DNA from 2 places in the Gemella parahaemolysans genome. Region 2 is predicted to be linked to the other one. Evidence: riboswitches for the same ligand, from Rfam matches in the RefSeq annotation. Region 2 holds a riboswitch; the other holds the start of a gene.

The links. A riboswitch is a leader RNA that binds a small molecule or an ion and turns the genes downstream of it on or off. The one in region 2 is predicted to bind FMN.
Region 1: another riboswitch for FMN. It lies ahead of ACWOBP_RS03480 (ECF transporter S component); the one in region 2 lies ahead of ribD (bifunctional diaminohydroxyphosphoribosylaminopyrimidine deaminase/5-amino-6-(5-phosphoribosylamino)uracil reductase RibD).

What each region holds. Positions count from the first base shown of each region.
Region 1 is NZ_JBSMTP010000003.1:104,716-121,340, forward strand. Features, by position in the region: gene trpB (tryptophan synthase subunit beta) at 1-967, shown strand, start outside; gene ACWOBP_RS03440 (APC family permease) at 1,018-2,331, opposite strand; gene ACWOBP_RS03445 (ABC transporter permease) at 2,451-3,650, opposite strand; gene ACWOBP_RS03450 (ABC transporter ATP-binding protein) at 3,653-4,555, opposite strand; gene ACWOBP_RS03455 (hypothetical protein) at 4,601-5,143, opposite strand; gene ACWOBP_RS03460 (DUF2812 domain-containing protein) at 5,148-5,663, opposite strand; gene ACWOBP_RS03465 (PadR family transcriptional regulator) at 5,656-5,988, opposite strand; gene ACWOBP_RS03470 (DUF6612 family protein) at 6,303-7,103, shown strand; gene glmS (glutamine--fructose-6-phosphate transaminase (isomerizing)) at 8,065-9,867, shown strand; FMN riboswitch at 10,000-10,112, shown strand; gene ACWOBP_RS03480 (ECF transporter S component) at 10,320-10,880, shown strand; gene ACWOBP_RS03485 (DUF1310 family protein) at 10,980-11,336, opposite strand; gene hemH (ferrochelatase) at 11,641-12,972, shown strand; gene yidD (membrane protein insertion efficiency factor YidD) at 13,627-13,878, opposite strand; gene ACWOBP_RS03500 (Dps family protein) at 14,131-14,565, shown strand; gene yycI (two-component system regulatory protein YycI) at 14,636-15,436, opposite strand; gene yycH (two-component system activity regulator YycH) at 15,433-16,625, opposite strand, start outside.
Region 2 is NZ_JBSMTP010000007.1:34,626-51,250, forward strand. Features, by position in the region: gene ACWOBP_RS05670 (exonuclease SbcC) at 1-174, opposite strand, end outside; gene ACWOBP_RS05675 (asparaginase) at 273-1,235, opposite strand; gene ACWOBP_RS05680 (beta-class carbonic anhydrase) at 1,249-1,824, opposite strand; gene zwf (glucose-6-phosphate dehydrogenase) at 1,976-3,367, opposite strand; gene gnd (decarboxylating NADP(+)-dependent phosphogluconate dehydrogenase) at 3,339-4,751, opposite strand; gene aldA (aldehyde dehydrogenase) at 5,201-6,652, shown strand; gene ACWOBP_RS05700 (sodium-dependent transporter) at 7,136-8,479, shown strand; FMN riboswitch at 8,587-8,711, shown strand; gene ribD (bifunctional diaminohydroxyphosphoribosylaminopyrimidine deaminase/5-amino-6-(5-phosphoribosylamino)uracil reductase RibD) at 8,883-9,953, shown strand; gene ACWOBP_RS05710 (riboflavin synthase) at 9,938-10,549, shown strand; gene ribA (GTP cyclohydrolase II) at 10,542-11,717, shown strand; gene ribH (6,7-dimethyl-8-ribityllumazine synthase) at 11,731-12,192, shown strand; gene guaB (IMP dehydrogenase) at 12,250-13,713, opposite strand; gene ACWOBP_RS05730 (xanthine phosphoribosyltransferase) at 13,731-14,321, opposite strand; gene hslO (Hsp33 family molecular chaperone HslO) at 14,430-15,305, opposite strand; gene ACWOBP_RS05740 (LOG family protein) at 15,589-16,134, opposite strand; gene ACWOBP_RS05745 (type III pantothenate kinase) at 16,264-16,625, opposite strand, start outside.

The DNA.
Region 1 (16,625 bases), on a different contig from region 2:
TCTTAAACGTGAGGATTTAAACCACCTTGGGGCACATAAACTTAACAACGTTATCGGCCAAATTTTACTTGCGAAACGTATGGGTAAAAAGAAAGTTATCGCTGAGACAGGGGCAGGTCAACACGGTGTAGCTACAGCTGCTGCCGCTGCAAAATTCGGTATGGAATGTGAAATCTACATGGGAGCTCTTGATGTAGAAAGACAAAGATTAAATGTATTTAGAATGGAAATGCTAGGAGCAAAAGTTCACGCAGCTCAAGAAGGAGAAAAAACTCTTAAAGAAGCTGTTGACGCTGCATTCAAAGCATGGATTGAAAACATCGATGATACTTTCTACGTACTAGGATCTGCAGTAGGACCTCACCCATACCCAACTATCGTAAAAGATTTCCAAAAAGTTATCAGTAAAGAAGCAAAACGTCAAATTCTAGAAAAAGAAGGACGTCTTCCTGACTTAGTAGTAGCTTGTGTAGGTGGTGGATCTAATGCGATCGGTGCTTTCGCTGAGTTCATCCCTCACAAAGAAGTAGCATTACTAGGAGTTGAAGCCGCTGGACGTGGTCTGGACACAGATCGTCACGCAGCAACACTAACACTTGGTACTGTTGGTGTTGTTGATGGTATGAAAACTTACGCACTATTCAACGAAGATGGTTCAGTAAAACCTGTTTACTCAATCTCTCCAGGATTAGACTACCCAGGTATCGGACCTGAGCACTCATTCCTAAAAGATGCAAAACGTGCTGAATACGTAAGCGCAACTGATGATGAAGCTGTCGATGCTTTACTTCTATTAACTAGAACAGAAGGAATTATCCCAGCAATCGAAAGTTCACACGCTCTTGCAGAAGTGATTAAACGCGCTCCAAAACTAGATAAAGATAAAGTAATTATCGTTAACGTATCTGGACGTGGTGACAAAGACGTAGCCGCAATTGCAGACTACTTAGAAAATAGAAATAAATAATACCAAAACATCGCATACTAGGTTTTCTAATATGCGATGTTTCTTTTTTATTATTTTTTAAACTTCTTGTGTAATTCTGTATAGAATAATAATCCTATTAACGTTAGAGCTATTCCTCCCATAGCTAATGATGTTTGTGAGATTAAAGTACTTACTAAAGTATAAACCCCACCAAGAATAGCTATTATAGGAACTATTGGGTATAAAGGTACTCTATACGGTCTTTCTAATTTCGGTTCTTTTTTACGTAGTATAATTACTGCAAGGAATGTTGCTGTGTAGAAGAACCACATTACAAATACTAATAGGTCAGTTAACATATCAAAACTACCTGTTAACATCATTAAGAATGCTATTACTAAAAGTAATAATCCTGCATTTACTGGTATAGCACCTTTATTCAACTTCGTCCATACATTTTTAAATGGAATCTGTTCACTTTTCGCCATCGCATAAGGAACTCGAATCCCAGCCATTGAGAATCCATTAATCGCTCCATATACACTAACAAGTATTCCAATCGTAATAATTTTACCACCAATACCACCAAATAACTTCGCAGCTACTTCGCTGGCTACAGTTTGATTACCCGCAACATGATCTAATGGTAAAGTCATAAGATAAGCTACATTTATAAGTACATATACAATCATAACGACCGCAAGCCCTAGGAAAATTGCTCTTGGTAAATCTTTTTTAGGATTTTTCATCTCACCTGCCATACTTCCTACGTTCGTCCAACCTTCATAGGCAAACATCGCAGCAAGTAAAGCTCCACCTAATCCACTAGCGAATGAAATATCTTTCCCCGCTTCTATAGGAAATAATTGTAACGGTTGTGAGTCAGTTTGAAATAATCCAAATGCAATAATTACTATTAATGGTATCAATTTACAAATAGTGGCTACAGTCTGAATCGTTCCTCCAATTTTTCCGCCTAAAAAGTTTAAAAACATTAATGATGCTGCCGCAGCAAAAGCTATAGGAAGATGCCAAGTCTTATCTAAATTTAGTAAATTTAAAACTTGTGTAGAGAAGATAACAGCAAGAGCCGCTATCATCGCAGGAAAATAAATCACCGACTGCGCCCATCCTAATAAGAATGCTGCTGTTTTTCCATAAGTTCTTTCTATCCAAACGACCATCCCTCCAACTTCAGGAATAGATGCCGCAAGTTCTGCAACTGTAAGACCTGCACAGATAGTAATAATACCAGCAAGTATCCAAGCTAGTAGCCCTAAACTCATCGTACCTGTCGTCTTATAAATTACAGCTGCCTTAAAGAATACCCCTGCACCTATTACCGAACCTATTACAGTCATAAAAGCTGGCATAAAGCCTATCGTTCTTTTCAGTTCACTCATTAAATAATCTCCTTATTTCACAGAATTTTTTATACTTAATTATAACCTTTTATGCAACAAAAATAAAAAAGAAAAGACTCAAAATTTTAATTTTTTGCGTCTTCTCTTCAGTAATTTTTCTATTTCCCAAATAATAATTTGAAGAAGTTTAATTTTTGACCATATCTTAATGTTGCTAATCTATATACTCTAACACTTGCAAATGCTACAAGTAATGTAGTTACAGCTAATATACCATAAGATAATCCTAATTCTTGTATAGAAACGTGGCTTATTGCATAACGCGTAAACATTACAAAATATGATGTAAATGGAACGTATGATAGAATCTCTGCAAGTTTAGTATCTCCTGTTGAACCCATAATATAGTAGTTTACGAAGAAAGCACCCATAAATGTTAACATCGGTAAAGTTATGGCTCCGTTAACATCTTCAATCTTACTAACTAATGAAGCAAATGCCGCATACATAAACATAAACATCACAAATCCAGTTAATGCAAATACTAACCCTACACCAAGGACTTTTAAGTCCACATTTTCTATAATATGTTTGATGTTATCACTATATTTAGAGCCATTGATTTTTAGCCCGGCGAATAAGCCACCAATAATTAAGCCCATTTGAATAAGTACCGAAACCGACAAAGCTAGTACTTTTCCTAAAATTAACGTTCTCGGACTTACAGTAACTACTAATAACTCCATAGCACGGTTACTTTTTTCCTTAACAACATTCATTGCAACTACACTACCAAATTGGATTACTGTCATATAAACGACAAATGTAAGAACATAAACTACTGCTACATTGATTGCTTGCGTCTGCATATCAGAATCTCCACTTACGTTTACAGGTACAGGTTGTGGAAGATGTGTTTTTACGTTAGTTACTTTATCGTAGTCTAAACCATTTTGTTTATAAACTAATTTTTCTACATTTTTTCCAAAAGCTTCTTTAAATTCACTACTACCTTTACTAAAGATAGATTGTTTAGATAAATATTCATAACTATCTTTAGTTAAAACAATACCCTCATCTAATTTTTTAGCTTTAATATCTTTTTCTAGAGCCTCTTTACTATCGTATTTTTTAGCTTCTTTCAAATCATCTAGTTGAACACTCACATCTTTTACTACATATGCACTACGTGTAAAATTATCATTGCTCTCACCTTTGAAAAGATTACTGTTAGCGATTGATGGAACAAATGTTATACCTATAGCTAAAATAAAATAGATTGCCATAATAACTTTCGTCGCTTTTTTCGCAAAAAATTGTTTAAACTCAAAATTAAATACTGTACTAAAATTTTTCATAATTACTTACCTACCTGTTCTTTAAAAATATCTTCTAACGAAGGTTTATAAAGTTTAAATTCTTCTATATTAAAACTACTTCCTGCAAGTTTTGCTAATAATTCTTTTTTAGCTCCCTCTTCTTTAAAATCAAGGAGCACTCCCTCTGGTACTAATGAATATTCAATACCTAATGGTATAGACTTAAGATTAGCAAGCAGTTCCTCTTTCGCAAAACCACTAACACTCAAAATCATTTTCCCATGTCCTAATTGTTTTTTAATGTAATCTAGATTACCACTTAGAGTAATTTTCCCTTTTTCTAGTATATTAATATCCTCACAGAACGTCTCCACAACTGGCATTTGGTGAGATGAGAAAATAACAAGTTTATCTTTTTTGATAAAATCTGTAATTATTTCTTTTAGTTTAGATACATTCACCGGATCAAGTCCACTGAATGGCTCATCAAAAACAAGAATATCTGGATCGTTCATAACACTTTGAATAATTTGAATTTTTTGTGCATTACCTTTAGACAATGTTTTTAATGCTTGTTTATTATCTTCTAATTCGAAATACTCTAACCATTTTTTCGCTTCTGTTTGTGCTGCTTTCTTCTTCATACCTTTTAACATTCCGAAGTACGTAAGCTGATCTACTAAACCAACCCCGTCATACATTCCACGTTCTTCTGGTAAATATCCAATTTTCACCTTACTGTGATCTAAAGGTTTCCCATCTAGTAAAATCTCCCCTTTATCCGGCTTGAATATATCTAACAAAATTCTAAAACTTGTAGTTTTACCACTACCATTTCGTCCTAAATATCCATTAGCCACCCCACTTTTCGCTGTGAAGCTGACACCTTTAAGAACCTTTTTATTACCAAAACTTTTCTCTACATTTTTAAATTCTAAAATCATAGCCCTTACCTCATTTCCTAACTTATTAAAAGTTAAATCCCTTTTTTATTCATCATTATTTTTTATTTCTTTTGTTAACTTGAAATGTTTCGGTAAAAACATTCCAAGTCCACCTATACAGTAACCAAATATACCACCTATTAATCCACCTATTAACATGGCTAACACATCAGGTATTCCACTATTAATTACCCATTTAATATTAGTAAAATACAATACCCCTATTATATTTATTAAAATAAATAAAACTATAAATCTTAACAATCTATATTTAACAATTTCTAATTCCGTCTCGGTATCAGTATATATCGGATAAGAACTCGAAGTTCCTTCAGCAAGTCTAAACAAATTATAAACTTGAAACTTATAAAGCTTCCAGCCACTTACTTTATAATACTCTTCTATCTCTGGTGTAAAGTTTTTATCAAAGATAAACTTATATTGCTTATCGCTAGTTTCTGAGACTTTCTTCATTCTAATTGCCACTATAGCCTCTTTATCGTATTCATATCCCTGAGCAGCAAGATGATTCATTTTATCCGCTACTTTATCATAGCTTATAAATACCGGAACATATTTATACTTCATAAATTCAATCCTTTCTTCTCTTTAAAAATAAATATTTTATAAAGAACGCTATATTTACAGCACCTAGTCCTAGACCAAATCCAAAAAACATTCCTAAAATAAAATCTATTACTTCAGATGCCATTAAAAATTCATTTATTATGTGCGCCACCAAAGCTATAAGAAAGCATCCTAACATGATTTTTCCATTAAATCTTAGTCTATATAGCCACATGTACTCTTCACTCAAATTATCTGTATATAGTGTAGTTGCTGAAGCCTCGCCCCGTAGTATCTGCCAAAAAATACCATTTCTAACTACTTCCCAACCGTTAAACTTATAAAAGTCTTCACGTTCAGCATCGAACTTTTTATCATATACCAGTTCGTATTTGTAATCGGTTCTTTCTCCTTTTTCTAGTAAAATTAAGAACCCCAGAAACTTTTTAAAATGCCACCCCTTAGCACTATATCTTTCTAATTTTTTCATGAGTCTCTTATTTGTTAAAGCGAATGTATGTATCACCTTATAATTACTCATCACTTCCACCACCTATAAACTTCTTAGCCACATCTAGTAGAAACTGTCGAAGTTTTAAATTTTTCTCCAAAACTTCCATGCCTTTTGGAGTAATATGATATTCTTTTTTCGAATTATCGATTTCTTTATCTTCAATCCAACCTACAGAAACCATTTTTCCTAGAGTCGTGTACATTGTCGCAGGTCCGATAATAATATTATTATCAGTGATTTCTGCTACCTTTTGCATTATTAAATAACCATGAATAGGTTCTGTTAAAACTAGAAGCGTAAAAAATATACTATCCGTTAATTCGCCCGTTTCATAAGGGCTTAACTTTGCCATTTTATCCCTCCTAACTTAATTAGAGATATTCCTTATCTATATCAATCATCGATATATCTATCTTTGATATAATTATATATCCATCATTGATACAAGTCAATAGATTTTTTATTATTTTCATAAAAAATATTAGATAAAAATATTCTTCTTAATTTATAACCTATATTATTTATTACAGATATCTAAAAAATGAACCTATAATGTAGTAATATAAGTTATATTATGATAGAATAATCCTATAAAATTAAAATTTATAAAAATAGATTTTTTTATACTTAAAATAATCTATTTTCATTAACGTTAAGGAGAAACTCATGACAAAATCATTAAAAAAATATCTATTACTTGTTGCAACAGTTATTCTTTCAGTTACCCTTGCTGCTTGTGGCACAGGAGCTTCTGTAGAGCAAATCGTTAATAAATCAGTAGAATCATCTAAAAACATAAAAAGTACAGATTTCGTAGCAACAAACAGCTCTGAAATTTTAGTTGGTGAACAAACTCAAACAGTTGAAAATACTGTAACTGGTTCATTAATTATCGATCCACTAACTATGAAAGCAACTACTGATGTTAAAGCCCAAGGTCAAACTCAAACCTTAGATCTTTACATTAAAGACGGTACTGCATATGCTAAATCAACTGGTCAAGATGAATGGGTTAAAAGCTCAAATAACAACATAACTGCTCAATTTGAAGGACTTAAAAAAATAGCAAACTCAGAACAAATATTAGAGTTCTACAAGAAAATTGCTAAAGACTTCAAGAAAACTGAAGAAAACGGAAATTATGTTCTAACGTACACTGGAAATGGAGATCAGTTTAAAGAACTTATGGTTGCTATTGCTAATGCATCTTCTGGAAATGAAGTAAACGCTGAAGCGTTCAATAATGTTGACTTCAAAAATGTTTCAATTAAACTTGTAACTACTAAAGATTTCATACCTGTTAATAATGAAGTAACTATGGAGCTTGCAACTAAAAACACTTCAACTCCAACTACAATGAAAGTTAAGCAAAACATCAAATACTCTAACGTGAACACTGTAAAAGAAATCAACCTACCTGATGAAGTGAAAAATGCTAAAGAAGTAAATACTGCCACTCAACAATAATAATATTACCTACTTACTCAAAAAAGTAAGTAGGTTTTTTATTAATCAATTTTATATTTTTATAATTTAAAAATTAAGGTTAAATTTTCATATACTTTATTTTAATATCTGAGTTTATGTAAATATATCCTTTCAGTTTACAACACTCCTTTCATCTAGTATAATAATGTGTACGACTAAAAATATTAGGAGGTAATTTGAATTTATAATTATAGCGCCCGAACTAAGTTCTAAAGGTTAAATTGAATTTAGTTGACGAGGAAAAAAGTTATCGAAAATTCGGCGGATGCTTTTTCGGAACCAGAGAATTTCGTTAGATAATGTACAATGGGGTGTACCTTAGTATCTTTAGGAACACAGTGACGACAAGATACTTAGGTACAGCGTATGCAACAGCAACTTAGTTTTTAAGGAAGAATGACGTAAAAAACTTTAGTTGCCACTGCTGGTGTGCACTTTACTATTTCTAGGAACGAAGTGACGACGAAATAGTTAGGTGCAGCGTATGCAACAGCAACTTAGTTTTTAAGGAAGAATGACGATAAAAACTTTAGTTGCTACTGCTGGGGTGCACTTTACTATTTCTAGGAACACAGTGACGACAAGATACTTACAGTGGCTACTAGCAAAATATTTCGTCATTTCATTCCTTATATTTTGAATAGCTGTTGTCTAAGTTACTCGATAAGGTTTCTTATCATCTTTTTAATTCAAGAAACCTAACGATTAACTTATAGCTACAACGTATGCAGTAGTTAAGGAACGCAATATTGAGTTTTAAAACCCTTCAAAATCATTATCACCTCTCTATATGCTCATTATGCCTTCTTTTAAGGTTTACATAAACTTTGTTAAGTATAATAAAATACAAGAAGTATAATATTTTCGAGCACAAATATATAAACTTTTATAGTACTTTCTATAAAAAATAAATTAAAGAAAAAAGCGAGGAATTTTTAATATGTGTGGAATTGTAGGATTTGTTGGAGAAGCAAATGGAGTTAAATTTTTAATCGATGGACTTAGCAGCCTTGAGTACCGTGGATACGACTCAGCTGGTATCGCTGGTGTTGTTAACGGAGAAGCTAGCGTTACTAAGTCTGTAGGTCGCATTAAAAATTTAGAAGCCCTAATCCCTGAAGGACTTCACCTAGAATTAGGTATTGGTCATACACGTTGGGCTACTCACGGTGGAGTTAATACAACTAACTCTCACCCTCACCAAAGCTTCAACAAACGTTTTATTTTAGTTCACAACGGAGTTATCGAAAACTTCCAGGAACTTAAAGAGAGATTTTTCAAAGGTGTAGAACTTGTTTCTGAAACTGATACTGAAGTTATCGTTCAATTAGTACAAGTTTATAGCGACCGCGGTCTTAATACTAAAGAAGCTTTCAAAAAAGCTGTATCAAAACTTCAAGGTTCTTATGCACTTTGTTTAATCGATACGGAAGATAAAGACACATTATATGTAGCAAAAAATAAGAGTCCACTTCTTATCGGACTAGGAGAAGAAAATAAAAACTATGTTGGTAGTGATGCTTTAGCAATGATTAAGTACACTAACAACTTCTTAGAAATTAACGATGGTGAATTTGTTATCGTGAAGAAAGATAGCGTAACTATCGAAGATAAAGAAGATAATGTTGTAGAGCGTGAAAGTTTCTCAACTAACTTAAACGCTGGAGAAATCGATAAAGGTATCCATGAACATTACATGATTAAAGAAATACATGAACAAGTAGGAACTATGCGTAACATCATCTCTCACTACTTCGATGGACATAATGTTAATATTGATAGCGAAATTATCAACAACGTAAAAGATGCGGATAGATTATATATTATCGGATGTGGTACGAGTTACAATGCTGGTCTAGTAGGAAGAAACTACTTTGAAAAATGGGCTGGTATTCCTACAGAAGTACACTTAGCATCAGAATTTGCTTACAACGTACCATTATTATCTAAAAAACCGATGTTCATCTTCCTTTCTCAATCAGGAGAAACAGCTGACCTTCGTGCAGTACTTACAAAATTACGTAGCGTGAATGAAGATTACAAATTCTTAGTACTTACAAACGTCGATGCTTCAACTCTATCTCGTGAATGTGACTATACATTATTACTTCACGCAGGTGTTGAAATCGCCGTTGCTTCTACTAAAGCATATACTGCTCAAATCGCAACACTAAGCATACTAGCTTACGAAGTAGCAAAACAACTTTCAAGACAACCTAAATTTGATATCGAGCAAGAGTTATCAGTAATTACTTCTGCAATTGAATCAATCTTAGATGATACAAAAACTATCAAAGACTTAGCTAAAAACTTATTCACAGAACGCAATGCATTCTATATTGGACGTGGAATCGACTACTATAGTGCATGTGAAGCAGCTTTAAAACTTAAAGAAGTTTCTTACATTCAAACAGAAGGATTTGCCGGAGGAGAATTAAAACACGGTACAATCGCCCTTATCGAAGAAAGAACACCTGTAGTAGCTCTTATCACAAGTGCTAAACTAGACTTAAATACACGTAGTAACGTAAGTGAAGTAGCTAGCCGTGGTGCTAATACTCTTATTATTACATTAGAAAAATTAGCACGCGAAGGTGACTACGCAATCCCTAACGTAAACGAAGATCTTGCTCCAATCGCAAGTATCGTAGTTACACAATTATTCGCATACTACGCAGCTTACACTAGAGGTCTAGATGTGGACAAACCACGTAACTTAGCTAAATCAGTAACAGTAGAATAATAACTAAATAATATATCTGATGGGAATAACTCAACTTAACAGAGTTGCTCCCATCATTTTTTAAAAAGTTAAACCTTTTCTCTTTACAACTTAGAAACTTCAGTTTATAATAAACTTATAAATAATAAATTTAATTATCTTCGGGGCAGGGTGAAATTCCCGACCGGCGGTTAAAGTCCGCGAGCGAAAGCTGATTTGGTGAAATTCCAAAACCGACAGTACAGTCTGGATGATAGAAGATATAGAATAAATAAACTTACACATGCAGTCTATTACGTATGTATTTTTGTTGTACCAAGTACAGTGTAATGCTTATTTTTCATACCTTTCAGTCCCGCTTTAATGTTTTTAAAGTGGTGTTTTTTATTTCTAATTATAGATTTAAAATACACCTTTTCAAAAATAATATTGCGGCTATTTTATTGCCTATGAAGATAGGAAAGAGGTTTTAAATGTATAAAAAAAATGTTCACTCACTAGTTTTAAGTGGGATGCTTGCAGTTATTGCTCTACTTCTATCTTTTTTTAGTTTTGCTGTGCCATTCTTGCCACCATTTCTAAAATTTGATTTTACATTCATACCGCTATTTATGGCGTTGTTATTATTAGGATATAAAGATGCACTTTTAGTGTCATTCTTAAAAAACTTCCTACACTTCGCTTTATTATCACATGAACCAATCGGATCAATCGCTAATATCGTGGTAGAATTTACTTTTATCAGTATCATTGTTCTTTTCTATAAAAAAGGTACTGCTAAGACTATTATCGGTGGAATCTTAGGAACACTAGCAATAACAGTATTCATGTCACTTCTTAACTACTTCGTATTACTTCCAGCTTATGGATATATTATGAACTTAGCAGACATCGCGACTAATGTGAAAACAATCGTAGCTGTTGGTATCGTACCATTCAACCTACTAAAAGGTGCTTTAGTAACATTCTTATTCTTCGTCACTAAGAGTGTTTATAAATCAATACCGACTAGTATTCGTAGCCGTTTTGCATAATACTAGATACTAATTAATTTAACCATGAAAAATCCTCCATTACATCACCTTACTGTAATGGAGGATTCTTTTTTTATTTCCTAGGAAATATCTACTAAGTTACTTATTTAATAATTCATCAAGTTTTTCTGAATGTGATACTTCTTCTACATTTTTATTTTTTTCATTAAGTACCGTATCAATATTCAATTTTTCATCATTATTCACTATTAAACGTGCATAAATTTTCTCTCCGACATTTCTAATACTCTCATAGTCAATTTTATAATCTTTAATTTTTGCTTTTGCAGTAAAGGCCAGTTTGTCTTTTTCTAAAATTATTTTTTCATAAAAACCACGTGCATCCGCTGTCTTTACATTTCTAACAATTTCCTTGTATTTAGGATTATTTTTCATATATATAACTCCACCAACTGCCGCAATAAAAGTTAACATACCTACTATTTTCTTTTTCATTAAAGTATTTCCTCCTTTTTACCTCAGCTAGTTAGAGATTCTTAAAATCTCTAATTAGTATACTTTTAAGTTAACTTTTATATTATTACTTTTTATAAACTTTTGCAATAGTTTTTTATAATATTTCTAAATTTTAAAGTATATTCCATCACTTATTTTACTGAGTAATATATATTTTAAAATTATTTACACAGTACTAGTTTATAATTAACAATAATTATCTGTAATAGATTAATAATACGTGTGTTTTAGTACAAAAAATGATATAATTATACATGACTAGACTATTTTGAGAGGTTAAAAAATGAACAAAGCTATTTTAGTAATGACATATGGAACACCCGAAGAATACACATTTGAGGGTATAGCAAAATTTTTCACAAATATTAGAAAAGGGGTTCGTCCTAACGACGAAGAAATTAATCTACTTTTAAAAAATTATCTTCGCATTGATGGTTCACCCCTTCAAGAGATAACACTTAAAGAAGTTGAACTTTTAAGGGAATCTGTAGAAGATGAATATAAAGTATACTTTGCCAATAAATTCTCTTCACCTTATATACCTAATATAATTTCAAAAATGGAAGATGATGGTATAGAAGAATGTATTTGTTTAATTCTTGAACCACACTATTCATTCTACTCTATTATGGGTTACGAAAGATTTATTAAAAGTGATAAAATTAAATTTAATATAATAAAATCCTGGTACAAAGAGGAGAAATTAATTGAATTCTGGGCAGATGAAATCAAAAAAATTATTACTGAAAAAGTGAAAGAAGATAGCTATAAAGTAGTTTTCTCTGCACACAGCGTACCTGAAATTGCTTTAAAATATAATGATCCATACGTAGAGCAAATCTTTGATATGACAAAACTTATAGCCGAAAAAATAGGTCTTGAAAATGAAAACTATACGAATACTTGGCAAAGTGAAAGTGATATTGGAATGCCATGGATTAAACCTGATGTTCTTGAGTACTTAAGAGAGCAAAAAGAACATCCTAAGCATTATATATTCGTTCCACTTAGCTTTATCAGCGAGCATATCGAAGTTCTTTTCGATAACGATGTTGAGTGTCGAGAACTTTGTGAGGAATTTGGAATAACTTATCATAGACCCCCTATGCCGAACTACGATTCTCGCCTAATAGATGCTCTTGTGTCAACGATTGAAGCTAATAAAAACAATCCTTTTATTTCGCATAATCCAGAGAAGACAACATTTAATGAAATGGATAAACCAAAAGGAGAGATGCCAGACTTCGTTAGAGAAATGTTAGCCAACAAAAAAGATGGCGAAAAGCCTGAAATGCCGGACTTCGTTAAAAAAATGTTAGCCAACAAAAAAGATGGCGAAAAGCCTGAGATGCCAGACTTCGTTAGAGAAATATTAGCCAACAAAAAAGATGGCGAAAAGCCTGAAATGCCGGACTTCGTTAAGAAAATGTTAGCCAACAAAAAAGATGGCGAAAAGCCTGAAATGCCGGACTTCGTTAAGAAAATGTTAGCTAATAAAGAAAATGAAGAAAAAATTAAAACTTCTAATTTAATTACAAAATCATTAGCTAATAAAAAAGATAAACTTGCTTTAAAAATACTTAAATCAATTACAACTATCCTTAATAAAAAATAAATTATTTTTAAATACTAGACTCTGACAATTAGCATCAGAGTCTTTATTTTACACAAATAATATGAAAATTACTTCGATATTCAGCATAGATAATAAATTAATAAACTTATTAATTTATTATCATATTTTATATAGTATGAAATACAACTACTAGTTTACATATTAAAGCAGATGATAATAATCACTATTAATTATATTAAAAACCATAAATTTTATTGCATAATTTATTTCCATATTAATTCATCTATGTTATAATGAAAGTGAAAAAAGAAGAGAAAAAAGAATTTTTAAAATCTTTAGGTGATGATACAGATAAGAAATTCATTTTATACTACGGCTTTGTTTCTTATAGAAAGACGCAGATTAGAGAAATCTTAACTGAAAGAAACAGGTTATAAAAATATCTATAGATTCATGGGCGAAATTACAGCATGGTTAAATACTGAAAACAGCATAGATAAATAACATATAAACTTTGCATTTGTGGATAATTATGAGGATTTACCTCACAAATACTTTAAGTGGATAAATTTTAGAAAGTTATTTCGTTAAGAGAATCCCATTTAGTTCTACGAATATAATCATTATTCTTAATATTCATCTAAAATAACAATTTCGCCCAAAATAAAGAGGCACCCAAACTTAGCGGCCTCTTTATTTTTTTCTTCCAAATTTGAATATATCTTTCTTAAATAAAGGTACATTATCAAAGTACTCACCTTTATATAGCGGATGACACTTTAATAATCTCTTAACAGTTAAATATGTACCTAAGAAAAACCCAAATCTCTTATAACTTTCCAAAGCATAACTTGAACATGTAGGGGAAAATCTACACGTTGGTTTGGTATAACGTGATATATATCGTCTATATAGTTTTATTAAAATTATGCATAATCTTGCCATAGATTCTACCCCTTTCGCTCTTTATTTTATCAACTAATAAAGTTTATTTCAAATTTTTAAATTAATAACTATGCCTAGTATTTATATGATATCGATTATCACTTATATTTTTTCACCTCAGGAAACATTGCTAAATCAACATTCTTTTTAGAGAATAATTCTCAATAACTTTTATAAGCTCATAAACTTTACACGTGTAACTCATGGTGCTATAATTTAATCATAAATAGAAAATAAAGGAGAGAATTTACAATGACACGTACAACAGAATTAAATAAACTTGTTGCTAACTTAACAGTATTATACACAAAATTACACAGCTTCCACTGGTATGTAAAAGGACGTAGCTTCTACACACTACACGAAGTATTTGAAAATTACTATAATTACACAGCAGAATCTTTAGATGAAGTTGCAGAAAGATTATTAGCTATTGGAGGTCGCCCAGTTTCAACACTTAAAGGTGCTTTAGAAATCGCAACAATCCAAGAAGCAACTGAAAAAGAAACAACTTCTGAAATGGTTGCAGCTATATTCCACGACTTTGAGTTATTAATCAATGACTTAACTCATCTTATGGGTGTAGCTGAAGATGAAGAAGATCAAGGTACTTCAGACTTAGCATTAGGATTAAAAACTCAATTAGAAAAAAATGTATGGATGTTAAAATCTTACTTATCTGAATAATAATACACAAAAAACTATTCATTACGTTTATCGTAATGAATAGTTTTTTCCTTTAATATTATATACCTATCTATAAGCTATAACCTTTTCTATTTAATACATTTAGATTAATAGCATCTACATAGTAATTACTAACTCGCCCATCTTTATCACTAATTTCCACATTCCATGTCGGTATCAATACTTGATTTTCCGTTTGAGAAATATATGTATAATATCCTAAAGTAGCTCGTACACGACAATTTTTAGGAATTAAATCTTCATGATACAGCCTATTTATAGCCTGGCTAGACGGAACTAACGTTTCATTCTTATCTTTTCTTATATTTGAAACACTTGTCAAAGCAAAGTTTTTAATATCTCCATTACTTTCAACGCTAAAGACAATTCGCGCATTTTTATTTGAAAAAACTCTAAAACTATCTATTTGTTGTTCAAAAATAACTTCATTTTTTGTTGAATTATAACTAGAAAAAATATAGTTCGCACTTAATTTCATCTTCTCTAATAAGAATGAATCTAACTCAGCTCTATAGCTACCTTTATTTACGTTAGTAATAGCATTTTCTGAACTAACTTTTAAAGCCGATGTCTTATCGACATTTTCAATTTCATACTTTAGCCCACTCTCTTCCTTGCGGATATCCTTCAAATCAGAAATTGTAACATTCACATAACCAAGATTATCTCGCTTTGTTGCATTTTCTTCTACAGTTATATTGTCATTTTTCATAGAACGTTCAATAATTTCCTTTTCCTGGACTATTTCTGTTTTATTCTTCTGAACTGTATATATATAAAATGTTAACAAGACAGCATTAAGAGCGACAAATAGGTAAATAAACAATGTCTTCATCTTACCCCAGTTCATAGTCTCTCTCCCTTGTCAATCATCTCTTTTAATTTTTTAAAACTCATATATCTATCATTATATTTTACATACCATGCTGGTACATAGCTAAAACTATTTCTATCTTTATTATAAATCTTTTCATAACCCAAAACTATATCACTTATCTCTTTAAGGTTAACTCTTTCATAAAGATAATTAATTACATATTCAGTCTTCTCAACAGAATAAAGTTCTGCTTCTCTTGATGAAAGATAAGTTTTCGTAAGTCTCTTCGGCGAAGTCAGCTTATATATTCCACTACTATTATCCTCAGAAATAATATCAGCGTGACCTTCTCTACTAAAGGCTATCGAATCCTTATAAGCTTCTTGGAAAATAGTAATTCCTTCTAGAGCAGTAGTAAGTTGATAATCCGTATCTCCCACATATCCAAGTCCTAAGAAACTCATGGTATTATTTATAGCAACTGTAGCCCCAACTTCTTTTCCACCTTCGTTTGATGGATTTGTATATACTAATCTATTGTTTGTAGATCGTAATATTCCATAGCCATCAGTCACTTCATCTTCATTACTTATTCTAAGATTATCCTTTTTCTCAAAAATATCCTTAGCTAATCTATTTAAACTAATATCTTCAGCACTATATTCATCTATAACATTATCTTCATCAGACTCTTTTAAATAGATATACCTATTATTTAAACTATACTTAGCGTAATTTTGTTTTTTCTCGTTAAATTTACTATTTACCCTATCATAAATTTCATCCTTCAGAGTGATTTGTAGATAATTTTTATCATCTTTTTTGTATAAATAAATCATATTCGGTCTATCTTTTAGTAAAACTATCGTATCAAATTCCAAACTTATATTAGAATTCTCCTCCGAGAAGAATAAAGGTTTTACCAAGGCAGAATCTAGAGTTACTTGATAATTTATCATAATTTTTTCAACATTATTCGATGTAATATCCTCGATATTTCTGTTTCTTACCCTAGACTCCACACTCTGACTATCCGAAATTGTCGTTAGTAAATTTTTTAACACTTTCTTGTTTTTTACGGCATCGACAGTTGCCACCTTCGTTATAGAATTTTGAACTATCGGCTCTTCTCTTGATCCCTCATAGTTTTTTACTACACTATCAGGAATCAAAAAGTTTAAAAGACTATTTTTATCAGACTCTATGGATTTTTGAGTAGTTC
Region 2 (16,625 bases):
AAAAAAGACTACTAACTTATCTTCTATATCCAATATTTCATCTTTATTAAACTCAGTCTTACTACCTAAGTTTTTTAATGTTTTCTCTTGATCTAATTTTTGGTATGGTCGTTTAAATTTGTTCTCATCAAGTAGATAAAAACCGCGATACGACTTATGATATTTAAATTTCAATTCTACACCTCTTTCCTAATTTTAATCATTTAATATACTACCATAATTGTAAAAATTATTCAACCTTATAAATATATTAATAGTAATTAGAACAACTATTAAAATAGCTCTCCTAATTTTTCAAATGATATCCCCGCTTCTAATAGAATCATTAATTTAACTCTAGCTTTTTGACCACTCAAACCTGTTGTGAAAATAACACCATCTTGTTGGAATCTTTTCCCTCCACCTTCATAGTCATAAACATCTTGAGTAACTCCATTAAATGCACGAGAAACAAAAACTACCGGTATATTCTTTTCAATACAGTTTCTGATTGCGGGAACAGTTCTTGGAGGTAGATTCCCTGCACCTAAAGCTTCTATAACTAATCCATCTGCTCCTAATTTAACTACAGCATTAATCAACTCCTCATCCATGCCAGCATAAGCTTTTAGTAAATATACTTTCTTTTCAGTAGTATTTACCTCATAGTGTTCCTCTTTAACTAATTTTTGAAAATATATAACATTATTTTTTGATACCAGACCTATCGGACCAAACGTTGGCGTCTGGAATGTCGCAACATTGGTAGTATGCGTCTTTGTAACATATGTTGCAGTATGAACTTCATCATTCATAACTACTAAAACACCTTTATCTCTACTCTCATCATTAATAGCAACTACTAAAGAGCTTCTAAGATTAGCTAATCCATCTGCACCTATTTCGTTGCTTGATCGCATAGCACCTGTTACGACAACAGGAATGTTTATATCTAATGTCAACTCTAAATAATAAGCCGTCTCTTCTAGTGTATCAGTACCATGAGTAACTACTACACCTTCATAGCCCTCTTTCACAGCTTCTTCTATTCTATTTTTAATCCCTAACATTTCACGTTCTGTTATTTGCGGTGATGCAAGATGATATAAATCTTCAACATACAAATCTCCAATATAAGAAAATATGTTTCCACCAGCACCTATCGGGTTACTATCAGTTGGAGCAACTTTCCCAGTTTTCTGGTCCTCACTCATTGAGATAGTTCCACCTGTATTTAGTATTAATATTTTTTTCAACTCGCGTGTCCCCCTAATTTCTTAGATTTTCATATCCATTTACAACTAAGTCTACTTTTCCATTTTCAGGATTAATAACCAACCCATGAACAGGAACATCTTTTGGAATCAATGGATGTTTCGTTATCATATTTACGTCGTGAGCCACACTCTCATTAACATCGTCAAATCCATGTAACCATGAACTCAAATCAAGGCCTGAATACTGTAGAATTTCTAAAGTTTCCTTACCTACACCCCTATTCTGCATTTTTTCCATAATTAAACCAGTATCGATATTTTGCATACCACAATCATGATGCCCCATAACGATAATTTCGTCAGCCTTAAGCATATAAACTGCTATTATCAAACTCCTCATAATCGAACCATATGGGTGAGTTAATATTGCTCCAGCATTTTTTACTACTTTTACATCCCCAGAAGACAAGTTTAAAGATTTTGTTGAAAGTTCAACTAATCTCGTATCCATGCATGTAAACATTACAACTCTTTTAGCCGGGTATTTATCCTCAGTTTTATATTTTTGATATTCTTCAAATTTCACAAAATATTCGTTATACTCTAACATTGAATCTAAAAGTCTCATTAATTGCTCCTTTTCAAAATCTTTATTTTTTGTACATCTTTTAATTATACTACACTTATCCGTTATCGTAAACTTTACAACCCTGTTTAATAATATTTAAAACAAAAAAATGTACTGTATGAGATGTTACTCACACAATACATTTAATTATTTATTTAACCCAATTAACAAGTTCGTCAGCTTCTTTAGGCCCTTTTGAACCTTGTTCGTAAGTATATAGTGGAGCACCTTGTTCTTCATACTTATCTATAAGTTTATTAACAAATGTCCAAGATTCAACTATTTGATTCCATTGAGAAAATAATGCTCTATCTTCTCTAAAACAAGCATCCAATAATCTTTCATAAGCTTCAGGTGTATTTACTATATTTTCTAAAATGCAACTTTGACAGAAATCAAGTGAGATTGGTTGCAATTCTTGCTCTGTACCTGGTTTTTTAGCATTAAATTGGAAATATACACCTTCTTCTGGTTGAATTTTTATTATTAATACATTACCTGGAGAAGAACCCACCGCTTTGAATTGAACTACTACTTGAGTTTCTCTTTTTTCTAGTTTTTTACCAGTTCTTATGAAGAATGGCACACCTTGCCAACGCTCATTATCTACGAATAATTTTAGTGCTGCATATGTTTCTGTTTTAGAATCTGCAGGAATATTTTGTTCCTGAAGATACCCTTCATATTGTCCCATTACTAAACTTTCATGAACATCCTCAATCGGTTTAAGTGCAGAAAGAAGATTATATTGGCTCTCATGTATACCACGACTTCCTTCTTCTTTTGGTTCTTCCATAGCTACTAATGATAAAACCTGTAATAGGTGATTTTGAACCATATCTTTTAAAGCACCACTTTTATCGTAGTAACTAGCTCTTGTTCCTACACCAACTGTTTCAGCAGCAGTAATTTGAACATTTTCGATAAAGTCTTTATTCCAAATACCTTTGAAAATTATATTTTCAAAACGTAAAGAAAGAATGTTTTGAATCATCTCTTTCCCTAAATAGTGGTCAATATGATAAATTTCATTTTCATCGAAGAATTTAGCAAGCTCATCATTTAGTAATCCCGCTTTTTCTAAATCTTCTCCGAATGGTTTCTCAATAATAACCTTCGCATTATTTTCAGAACAATATTTTTTAAGTCCATTCGTAATAGTTATAAAGAACGAAGGCGCTACTGCAAAGTAGTATACATGATCTTGAATATCTTGCTCAACATAGAAGTTTTGTAATAACTCATAATCATCTTCGTTTGTCATATCCATTTTGAAGTAAATGATTCTCTTAGCATATGCATCAAATTGTGCATCGTCAAATTTTGTACGAGCGTACTCTTTAACCCAAGTACGAGCAATATCAATATAATCTGATTGTGTGTATGCTCTACGACCTATCACAACAATCTTAAAATCATCGGCTAATTTACCCAATGCATTTAAGTTATATAATGCAGGTAACAGTTTTCTATAAGTTAAGTCTCCTGTCCCACCAAAAAGTGTTATAGCTGTTTTATTTTTCATTGTTTCCAACCCAGTCATAGTGATAACTTCCTTCTTTATCAGTTCTTTCAAAAGTATGTGCTCCAAAATAGTCACGTTGCGCTTGAATTAAGTTAGCACCACTGTTAGCTGTAGTGTAGATATCTAAGTATGAAATTGCAGATGTCATTGCACTTAGCGGTAATCTATTAGTAATTGCTAATGCAGCAACTTCACGTAAACTATCTTGTCTTGTTTCGATTACTTCTTTGAAGAATGGATCAAAGATTAAGTTTTCTAATTTTGGATTATTTTGGTACGCTTCGATAATATTTTGTAAAATTTTCGCTTGAATAATACATCCACCACGGAAAATTTTAGCAATTTGTGAATAATCAAAAGTCCAGTTGTATTCTTTTTCAGCAGCTTGTAGTAATTTAAATCCTTGTGCATAAGATACAATTTTTGAAATGAATAATGCATCTTTTACAATATTTTTTAATCTTTCTTTATCTTCTACAACTGCGTAAGGTTTACGAGTGAATTCTTGTTCAGCACGAACACGTTCTTCTTTAAGATTTGACATATATCTTCCATTTAAGGCAGCTGTAATAACTGATACATCAATTCCTAAGTCAATAGCTTGTTCGTTAGTCCATTTACCTGTACCTTTTTGTTGAGATTTATCTAAGATTTTATCTACTAAGTAGCTTCCATCTTCTTCTTTAACTTTGAAGATATTTGCAGTGATTTCAATTAGATAAGATTCTAATTCACCTTTATTCCACTCTTCAAAAGTTTCTTGTAATTCTTCGTTAGTAAATCCACCTAGGTGTTTAAGAACTTTGTAAGCTTCAGAGATTAATTGCATATCTCCATACTCGATACCATTGTGGACCATTTTCACATAGTGACCTGCTCCACCAGTTGAAGTGTAGCTACAGCAAGGAACATCGTTCACTTTAGCAGCAATAGCTTCTAAAATTGGACGAATTTCTTCATATGCTTTTTCATCTCCACCAGGCATTAAAGCAGGACCAAATCTTGCACCTTCTTCTCCTCCTGATACACCAACACCGAAGTAGTTGATTCCTTTTTCTAATAATAAATCGTATCTTCTTTGAGTATCTTTGAAGAATGAGTTTCCTCCATCGATAATAATATCACCTTTTTCTAGTAGAGGTGTTAATTGTTCTATTAAACTGTCAACAGCAAACCCAGCTTTAACCATTAAAACAACTTTTCTAGGTTTTTCTAGACCATCAATTAGCTCTTGTAGTGAGTATCTTCCTACTACATTTTTGTGAGGATGCTCCTCTAACATTTTATCAACAACTGTTGTTGTTCTATTAAATACCGCAACTTTAAATCCATTGTCCGCGATATTTAAAGCTAAGTTACTTCCCATTACTGATAAACCAATAACTCCTATATTCTGTTTCATTAATGAACCTCCTAATTGTTTCTTATGCTAAGATTATACCACTAAATATATTGAATATGGAAATAATTTTGCTCAAGAAAATTTTTTCTTATTATTTACTTAAATTACTTAATGTGTTAAATATTAAATTTAACATTAATCTGTAACAAGTACAAAATTTATTTATTAGATAACAAATAACCTTTTCCGTCTTTTTGTATACGCTTTATTTGCTGTATTACAGATATTTATATTTTTTTAATTTTTTACATCTCTCATTAATTAACGCTTATTTTTTTAAACATACATATACAATTTTTTTATTAAAAATATTGAAATCAACCTTTAAATATATAAATATATATCAAAAACCTAAACAAAACACTTGATTTATACTTTTTCATAATATATAATGTTAGCAACAAATGGTAACGTTTACTTACTAAAAAAAGAAAAAGGAGATTTAAACTATGAGTGAAATTAAAGTTTTAAAAAATTTTATTAACGGAGAATTCGAAAATAATTCAAATTATGATTATCTTGACGTGCTAAATCCGTCAACAGAAGAAGTTATCGCAAAAGTACCTTCTTCTTCAAAAGAAGATGTAGACCGCGCTATTGATATCGCTGAAGTTGCACAACGTGATTGGGAGAAATTACCAGCTGTCGAAAGAGGAGCGTACTTAAGAAAAATTGCGGATCGTATTCGTGAACGCGAACCAGAAATTACACAAACTATTGTTAACGAAGGGGGAAAAACTTTCGATTTAGCTAAAGTTGAAGTATTATTTACAGCTGATTATTTAGATTATATGGCTGAGTGGGCTAGAAGATACGAAGGGGAAATTATTCAAAGTGATAGAAAAGATGAACACATCTTCCTATTCAAACGCCCTCACGGTGTAACTACTGGTATCTTACCTTGGAACTTCCCATTCTTCTTAATCGCTAGAAAAGCTGCACCAGCTTTATTAACAGGTAATACAATCGTTATTAAACCTAGCCAATTAACACCAATTAACGCAGATATTTTCGCTGAAATTTGTGTAGAAGTAGGACTTCCTAAAGGCGTTCTTCACATTGTTCACGGTCTTGGATCTGTAGTTGGAAATAGATTAGCTTCTAACCCAAAAGTTGGATTAGTAAGCTTAACAGGTAGCTTAACAGCTGGACAAGAAGTTATGAAAGCGGCAGCTGAAAACATTACTAACGTTTCTCTAGAACTTGGAGGAAAAGCACCAGCTATCGTATTTAAAGATGCAGACTTAAATCTTGCTGCAAAAGCAATTGTAGCTTCTCGTGTAATTAACTCTGGACAAGTATGTAACTGTGCAGAAAGAGTATATGTACATGAAGATGTTAAAGCTGAATTCGAAAAATTATTATTTGCTGAACTTGATAAAGTTAAATTCGGTGACCCTAATAAAGAAGGTGGCGTAGATTACGGACCACTTATTGAAAAACGCGCTTTAGATACTGTTGCTGAAAAAGTTGCTTACGCTGTTAAACAAGGTGCTACTCTATCTTACGGTGGAACTCGTGATGAAAATCAAGTTGGATACTTCTTTGGACCAACTGTTTTAACAGACGTAACTAACGAAATGAACATTATGAAAGAAGAAACATTCGGTCCTGTAATCCCAATCGCTACATTCAAAACTTTAGAAGAAGTATTAGAATATGCTAACGATTCAGAATATGGATTAACTTCATCAGTTTATACTACTAACCTAAATACTGCATTCAAAGCAGTTAACGGTCTAAAATTCGGTGAAACTTACATCAACCGTGAAAACTTTGAAGCAATGCAAGGATTCCACGCTGGACGTCGTAAATCTGGTATCGGTGGAGCAGACGGTAAACACGGTTTAGAAGAATACTTAACTACTCAAGTTGTTTACATGCAATTAGATAACGACTAAAAAATTAAAGAAGCAGATTCTAGTTTTCTAGAGTCTGTTTTTTATATTATAAGGTATAAAAAACATAGACACATTCCAAAATTAATGATTATATCAGTCTGTATAATATCTATATTATACTTGAAAATTCAATGTCACTTTAATTTTTTCATAAAGATTTCCAAAAAATAATTGACAAATTTTCTGATAAATGTTAAGATTTTAACAACAATTATAAAAAGGAGCTACTCAATAATGAAAAATACAATTTTAACTAGTAACAGAGAATACTTTTTCGTGCCATTTTAGCAGCACTTATATCTCATAGCATTGTAGATATAAGTGCAACGATATCTACAATGGCTAGTTAAGTTTGTTTTTCGGCCATTGGTAAAATACTAAATGGCCTTGGGTATCATATTATTTTATGTTTAAAAGCTATTTAGTATTTTCTAAATAGCTTTTACTTATTATTTTTAAAATCAAATTTAGGAGGAAAATTTTATGTCAGATAATTCAAAATGGAGTTCTAAAATAGGATTCATACTTGCCTCTGCTGGTTCTGCAATAGGACTAGGTGCAGTATGGAAGTTCCCTTATATGACCGCAGCTAATGGTGGAGGTGGATTCTTACTAGTCTTCCTTATCTTTACATTATTAATTGGATTACCTCTTCTTCTAGCTGAATTCGTACTAGGTCGTGGTGCGGGAGTATCAGCGATTAGAACTTTTGGTAAATTAGGAAAAAATAAAAAATACAATGCTATTGGTTATATCGGTGGATTCGCACTATTCATCTTACTATCATTTTACAGTGTTATCGGTGGATGGATTCTAGTATATCTTGGTATTTCAATCGCAGATACGCTTGGTATTCACTCTACTACTGATCATGCAGCACTTTTCACTAGTATTATTTCTAATACTTGGATTGCACTAGGAGCCCAAGCACTATTCATCTTATTGAATATTTATATAGTATCTCGTGGTGTTCAAAAAGGTATTGAAAAAGCATCAAAAATTATGATGCCACTATTATTCATTATCTTCCTAGTAATTATCGCTAGATCATTAACATTACCTAATGCGATGAGCGGTGTGACTTATTTCTTAAAACCAGATTTCACAAAAATCACTAGCTCTGGAATTTTATTCGCACTAGGACAATCATTCTTCGCATTATCAATCGGAGTTACAGCTATGCTTACATATGCTTCTTACCTTGACAGAAGAACTAATCTTGTTCAATCTGGTATCTCAGTTGTATTAATGAACATCGCTGTTTCAGTAATGGCTGGTCTTGCAATCTTCCCTGCGATGAGTTCATTCGGTATGGAATCTGAAGGTGGACCAAGTTTATTATTCATAGTATTACCTCAGTTATTCAATAATATGGCTTTTGGTAAAATCTTCTACATCTTGTTCTTAATATTATTCTTATTCGCTACTATTACTTCATCAGTAGTTATGTTAGAAATTAATGTAGGAAATATCACTAATCAAAGAAATACTAACCGTACTAAATTTAGTATCATTATCGGAATCTTGACTTTCATCGTTGGAATTCCTTCTGCTCTATCTTACGGTTCATTATCTAATACATTAATATTTGGAAAAACAGTCTTCGATTTAATGGATTTCTTAGTGTCTAATATTCTAATGCCACTTGGTTGTCTAGCTTTATCAATATTCACAGGATATGTACTTGATAAAAAAGTAGCTTTAGAACAATTACACATCGACGAAAATAAAAAATCTAGCCTAGTATTATTCAAAGTATGGTTATTCTTACTAAGATATGTACTTCCAATTATTATCCTTATCGTTTGTTTAGCACAATTCTTATAATAAATTAAATAAAACTATCACATTGTATATTTCATATTTTGTGATAGTTTTTATTTTTTATCATTGACAACCGTTTTCATTAGTGTTAATATTAAGTCATGAATTAAATATTTCTTCGGGGTCGGGTGAAAGTCCCAACCGGCGGTGACTAGTTTACTAGAAGTCCGTGAGCGCAAGCTGATCTGGTGAAATTCCAGAACCGACAGTAAAGTCTGGATGGGAGAAGAAATTAGTAGTATTAGGATAAAAATACCTAATGCTTTATCGAGAATATTTTTATAGCCTATGGTGCATCTAAGAGTACTAAGGTCTATTAATCGAATATAAAACTAACCATCAATCCCGATTAAATTTGAAATTCAAATGTAATTGGGATTTTTATTTTTAGAAAGGAGTTGATAATATGCATGAATATTTTATGAATCTTGCTCTTCTTGAAGCCAAGCGTGGTGCTAAATATACACATACTAATCCAATGGTTGGAGCAGTTATTGTAAAAGATAATGAAATTATCGCAAGAGGTTCACACCTTCGATACGGCTGTGAACATGCTGAAAAAAATGCAATTTCTACTTGCAAAACTCCTGAAAAATTATTTAATTCAACACTTTACGTTACTTTAGAACCTTGTAATCATAAAGGTAAACAACCACCTTGTACAAATGCTATCGTAGAAATGGGTATCTCTAAAGTAGTTGTTGCTCAATTGGATCCTAATCCTATCGTAAGTGGAAAAGGTATCAAATATCTGCAAGATAATGGTATAGAAATAATAACTGGTGTTCTTGAAAAAGAGGCTTATAATTTAAACTACGCTTACAACCTATATCATACTGAAAAAAGACCTTATGTAGTTCTAAAACAATCCACCAGTCTTGATGGAAAACTAGCCTTTACCGATGAAAGAACACAGATTACCGGTAAAGAAGTCTATGATTTCGTCAGAAATGAAAGAGATAATTATCAAGCAATTCTCGTAGGTGCCAAAACGGTATTAATAGATAATCCAACATTACTTGGTGCTAATACATCTCTTTTTCCACCAAAAAGAATTGTCCTAGATGCTGAAGGTTCTATCTTTGAACAAAGTAATCTTAACTTATTTAACAATAGTTCATCTGAAGTTATAGTTTTCACAAAAGTAAAATACGAAAACTTACCTACACATGTGACTCTTATCACACCTAAAGATTTCAGCATAAAAGAAATATTATCAGAAATTGCGAGACTAGGTATTCAATCGATTTATGTTGAAGGTGGGCCTAACATTCACGATCAATTTTTAGCTAGTGGGTATTGGGATGAAGTCATAACTTATATCTCCCCTATTCTTTTAGGTGGAAACAACACTTCATCATTCACTAGTAGTAGAATAACAAATGAAAAAATAAAACTTCATGATACTAAGATTACTAAACTTGGCGAAGATATACGTATCTCAGGAAGGAGAGTATCTCAATGTTTACAGGATTAATAAAAGAACAAGGTAAAATAGTAAAAATTATTAAATCTAGCCACAGTATAAAACTGACTATTCAAGCGAGTAAGAATTTACTAGAAACATATAAAATTGGTGATAGTATGGCGGTAAACGGTGTATGTCTAACATGTGTGCAAAAAAGTTCATCACAGTTTACTGTAGATATTATGCCAGAGACTTATAAAAGAACGACATTTAAAGATTTGAAAATAAATGATGCCGTCAACTTAGAACCTGCAATGGGACATTCAGATAGATTTGAAGGTCATATTGTTTCTGGACATAGTGATGGTTTAGCACAGTTAGCAGCAAGACAAAAAGACGAAAATGCCATCCTACTTACTTTTTCTTATCCTAGTAAGTTCCAAGGGGAAATTATTAACCAAGGATCTATTACAATTAACGGAATAAGTTTAACAGTAGTAACTTGTGATAACAACAAATTTACGGTATCGCTAATTCCACATACAGCTAAACATACGAATTTAGAAAAATTAAAAATTGGAGATAGTGTAAATATAGAGACAGATATATTAGCAAAATACATAAAAGCTCAATTAAAACTATTTGGAGGAAAGTTTAATGATTAATAACGTAAGACAAGCAATAGAAGATTTAAAAGCTGGGAAATTAATCGTTCTTATCGATGATGATGACAGAGAGGCTGAAGGAGATTTAGTAGGACTAGCAGAATTTGTTACAGGCGAAACTGTTAATTTTATGGCAAAACATGCACGTGGTTTAATTTGCGCACCAGTTTCAACTGAAATAGCTAAAAGATTAAATCTACACTCTATGTTAGATAAAAATACAGATCCACACGAGACTGCATTCACTGTTAGCGTTGACCACAAAACATCAACTACAGGAATCTCAGCTTTCGAAAGAGCAACAACTATAAAAGAATTAGCAAGTCCTAATTCTAGACCTGACGATTTCAATAGACCCGGACATATGTTCCCACTTATCGGTCGTGACGGTGGAATTAAGGTTCGTCGTGGTCACACAGAAGCAAGTTTAGACTTAGCAAGATTAGCTAATAGTACAGAAGCTACATACATCTGTGAAATTATGAATGAAGACGGCACTATGGCTAGAAGAGATGACTTATATGAATTCGCTAAAAAATGGAATTTAACGGTTGTTGATTTGGATGAACTAACACGTTTTTTGTCATTTGAAGATAGTGTCAAAGTAAAATTACCTACAGAATTTGGTGATTTTGATTTACAGCTATTCGAAGATGAATTTAATAAAGAACATTTAATCATTAGTAAAGGTGATTTAACTTCTGAAGAACCTTTATTAATACGAGTTCACTCAGAGTGCTTAACTGGAGATGTCTTCACTTCACACAGGTGTGACTGTGGGGAACAACTACATGCTGCTCTACAAAAAATTTCTGACTTAGGTCGTGGCGCTGTTCTTTATCTACGTCAAGAAGGACGAGGAATAGGATTAAGAAACAAACTTCTTGCCTATCAACTACAAGAGCAAGGGGTTGATACATATGAAGCTAATGTTCAACTAGGTTTTGCTCCCGATGAAAGAGACTATACTATAGCCGTAGATATGCTTGACTACTTAGGGATTAAATCAGTAAAACTTCTTACTAATAATCCTGACAAAGTAGAACAACTAAGCTCTCTAGGAATAAATGTGGTAGACCGTGTTCCAATAAATATAAAACCACAAAAAGAAAATAAATACTATTTACAAACAAAAAAAATTAAATTTAATCACTTTTTAGACATATAAGGAGAATATTATTATGACAACATTTGAAGGAAAATTTATAGGTAAAGATATTAAAGTAGCAATCGTAGTAGCTCGTTTTAACGAATTTATTACGTCTAAATTATTAGGTGGAGCTAAGGATACGCTAATTAGAAACGAAGTAAAAGAAGAAAATATCGATGTTTACTGGGTTCCTGGAGCATTTGAAATTCCATTTATCACTAAAAAATTAGTAGCTACAAATAAATACGATGGTATTATTACATTAGGTAGTGTTATTCGTGGAAGTACTAGTCACTATGATCTAGTTTGTAACGAAGTTGCAAAAGGTGTTGGGCACATTAGTCTTAATAGCGATATTCCTGTTATGTTCGGTGTTATAACTACTGAAGACATAGATCAGGCTATCGAAAGATCTGGATCAAAAGCAGGAAATAAAGGAAGCGACTGCGCCCAAGGTCTTCTTGAGATGATCGATTTAACTAAACAAATCTAGAAAACAAATAAAGCTAGGAACTTGAACTTCAAGATCCTAGCTTTTTTATTTTTCATATTATTTAGAGTAGTTTGGACTTTCTTTTGTAATTTGAACATCATGTGGGTGAGATTCGATTAACCCTGCACCTGTCATACGAACAAATTGTGAGTTTTCACGAAGTGCACGTAAATCACGTGAACCTGTGTAACCCATACCTGCACGTAATCCACCAATAATTTGGTAAATTGTTTCAGAAACAGCACCTTTATAAGGTGTACGTCCTTCGATTCCTTCTGGAACTAATTTTTTACCGTCTTCTTGGAAGTAACGATCTTTAGATCCTTTTTCCATTGCAGAAATTGATCCCATTCCACGGTATGCTTTAAATGTTCTACCTTGGAAGATTTCTAATTCACCTGGTGATTCTTCACAACCAGCAAGCATAGAACCTAACATTACTGCGTGTCCTCCAGCTGCGATAGCTTTTACTACGTCACCAGTATATTTAATTCCACCATCAGCGATGATTGTTTTACCTAATTCACGAGCTACTGTCGCACAGTCATAGATAGCAGTTATTTGTGGTACCCCTACCCCTGCAACTACACGAGTAGTACAGATTGATCCTGGTCCAATACCAACTTTAACAACATCTGCTCCTGCTTCGAATAAATCACGAGCAGCTTCTCCAGTTGCAACGTTACCTGCGATAATGTCTAGGTTAGGATAGTTAGTTCTTAATGTTTTAACAGCATCTAATACTCCTTTAGAGTGTCCGTGAGCTGTATCAACTACGATAGCATCTACTCCAGCAGCTACTAAAGCATCTACACGGTCTACTGTATCGTTTGTAATCCCAACAGATCCAGCTACTAATAAACGTCCTTTAGCATCTTTTGCTGAGTTAGGGTATTTAGCTAATTTTTCAATATCTTTAATTGTAATTAATCCTGTTAATTTTCCTTCTTCATTAGTTAAGATTAATTTCTCAATTTTATGGCTACGTAAAATTTCACTAGCCTCTTCTAAAGTAGTTTTTTCTGGAGCAGTAATAAGATGCTCTTTAGTCATTACTTCACTAATTTTAATATCGAAATCAGTTAAAAATCTCATATCACGGTTAGTAATGATCCCTACTACTTTCATATCTTTTTCATTATTTACAATAGGTACACCTGAAATTCTGTATTGTTGCATTAACTCTTCTGCTTCATATACTAAGCTATCTGGTGTAAGGAAGAAAGGATCAGTTATTACTCCACTTTCTGAACGTTTAACTTTTCTTACTTGCTCAGCTTGTTCTTCGATACTCATATTTTTGTGAATTACACCTAGACCACCTTCACGTGCCATTGCAATCGCCATTTTGTGCTCTGTTACTGTATCCATTGCAGCAGAAATAATAGGTACTGATAATTTGATTTTCTCCGTTAAACTAACTTTTAAATCAACCTTCTTTGGTAAGATATCACTTTTTGCTGGTACCAAAAGTACGTCATCAAATGTTAAACCTTCTTTTTGAAATTTATTTTCCCACATTTTATTAAAATCCTTTCTTATTTTTCGTCATCTGATATATTAAATTTAACTTCGTTATTTTCAAGAGAAGCTATTCTACATAAAGAACATACATTCACATTTCTCTCATCTAATAATTTTCTACCATCTTGGAAACTTTTCTCAACTAGGATACCAACACCTACAGTTTCGGCACCAGCCTTTTCTACTATTTCCATAAGACCTAGAGTAGCTTGCCCATTAGCAAGGAAATCATCAACTATAAGAACTTTATCATCTTTATTAATGAATTTTTCAGAAACTACTATAGTATTAGTTATATTTTTAGTATAGCTATGAACTTCTGCAGTATACACATCATTATTTTTCAAAGTAGATGGCTTACTCTTTTTAGCAAACACCATCGGTACTTTAAACAAATTAGCAACCATAATTGCCGGTGCAATACCACTTGCCTCAATTGTGAAAATCTTCGTTATCTTCTCTTTTTTAAAATACTCATAAAAAGATTCTGCCATTTTCATCATTAAACCGGCATCGATTTGATGATTTAAAAATGAATCAACTTTAAGGACATTATTATCATAAACTTTACCATCGGTAATAACCATTTCTCTTAGTAATTCCATAACTCCTCCTATATAAACTTTGAGTAATTTTATTTATGATACCAAACTTTCATTGAAAATTCAAGAGCCTAATGAAATGTTATTCATTAAGGCTCTTTATTCATAATATTATTTTAAATTGTCTAATAAGTCAGTTATTTCTTTTTGAGAAAAATGATATTTTTCTTTACAAAATGCACAAACTAATTCTGTTGTCTTTTGTTTAGCAATATCTTCCAACTCTTCTTTACCTAATGTTACTAAAGCATCAGCATAACGTTCTTTAGAACATGTACATTTAAACTCAACATCGTTCTTATGTAAGATACGATAGTTTTCTTCTCCACCAAAGATAATATTTGCAATTTCTTCTGGAGTTTTCCCTTCATGAATAAGCGTAGAAATTGGTTTAATATTACTAATTGCTTTTTCAATCTTCGTTATTGTATCATTAGTTGCATTTGGCAGTACCTGTAAAATGAATCCACCTGCAGCTATTACAGAATTGTCAGTTTCTACTAACACCCCTAAAGATACTGCAGAAGGTACTTGTTCACTAGCCGCGAAGTAATATGTGAAGTCTTCTGCGATTTCTCCAGATACGATTGGTGAGGTAGTAGTATACTTCTCATTTAATCCTAAATCACGCACTACTGTGATGTTACCACCACCTACTACTCCTTTTACATCTAGTTTCCCTTTTGCATTACTTGGAATATGAACCTGCATATTTTTCGCATATGCCGTGGTTTCTCCAAGTTCATTTGATGAAGCGTATATAGTTCCTACAGGACCATCTCCACGCACTGCAACATCAATTCTATCCCCACTCTTAAGCATAGCCCCCATCATAGTAGTAACTGTAGCAGTACGTCCTACTGCTGCGATTGCCGTTGGATACGCATCGTGTCTTTGTCTGATTTCTTCTACTAAATCTGTAGTTTTTGTTACAAAAAATCTAATTTCATCATTAAAGGCTAATCCTCTAATCAAATAATCTTTCATTAAAATAAATTCCTTTCAAATTCTTATACTTCTAAAAATTTCTTACGATTTTCTATTATACATTTAATTTTTATTATTGTCTATTTTTTTATATATTAATAGTGACTAACAAAAAATTCCTAAAATTTAACAATGTTCGTATGAGAACTCATAGACGCAGTGGTTTATTGATATCTAAATTCGCTTTATAAAAGCTTTTTAGATATCTAATGAACTGTACGGAGGTGACTCGACAAAATCGATTTCTTCGAAATCACGATTTTTGAATCACTCTCGTCTTCTCTTATTTATTATTATAATTTATGATAAACTCTTGCATCTCAGCTACACTATCAGTAAATAATGTTCTTTCTCTATCTTCTTTAGTTAAAAATCCTTCTTCAACCATCTTATCAAAATATTGTTCTAGAAAATCATAGTATCCATCAACATTCATTAATATACATGGTGCATCTTTTTTCCCTACTCTTACCCATGAAATTACCTGTGAGATTTCTTCTAATGTTCCAGGGCCTCCTGGTAAAGCGACAAACACATCACCAAAATCAACAAGCTTTTCCTTTCTTATAGACATGTCATCAACAATAATAAATTCAGTAATACCAGTATAGCTTATCTCTCTATCTACTAAAAATTGAGGCATTACACCAATGACTTCGCTATTATTATCTAATACAGTATCTGCTATAATACCCATTAAACCTATTTTACCTCCACCGTAAACTAGAGTATGATTATTATCGACAATCCACTTCCCAAGTTCTTTAGCATTTTCCTTATATGCTTCATTTCTACCATTGTTAGCTCCACAAAAAACAGTAATTTTCATATCAATTTATCTCCTTTTAAACTACACTAAAATCTTTGTTTTTATTATATTCGGAATAAAAGACTTACCTCTCCTTTTCGAGTGGTAAATCTTTTATTTTTCTCAATTAATAAATAATATTATTAAATATTATTTTTCTTTATTCATTTTATATAATTCAATAATACCTTTTAATGTTAATTCTTCATCAACTATATCAACTACATCACTATATTTTGCTATAAATTTAGATAGACCACCTGTTAATACTACTTTGTAATCTTTATCTAAATCTTGCTTCAAGTTTCTAATAATATTTTCAAATTGTCCCAGGAAACCATAGAATAATCCTGCTTGCATCTGGCTAGTTGTATCTAAACCTAAAGAAGTACTAACCGCTTCAAACTCAACTCTAGGTAATTTAGCTGCTCTTGCATACAATGCTTCCGCACTAATATTCATTCCGGGACAGATAATACCTCCACGGTAATTCATATCTTCATCTACACAAT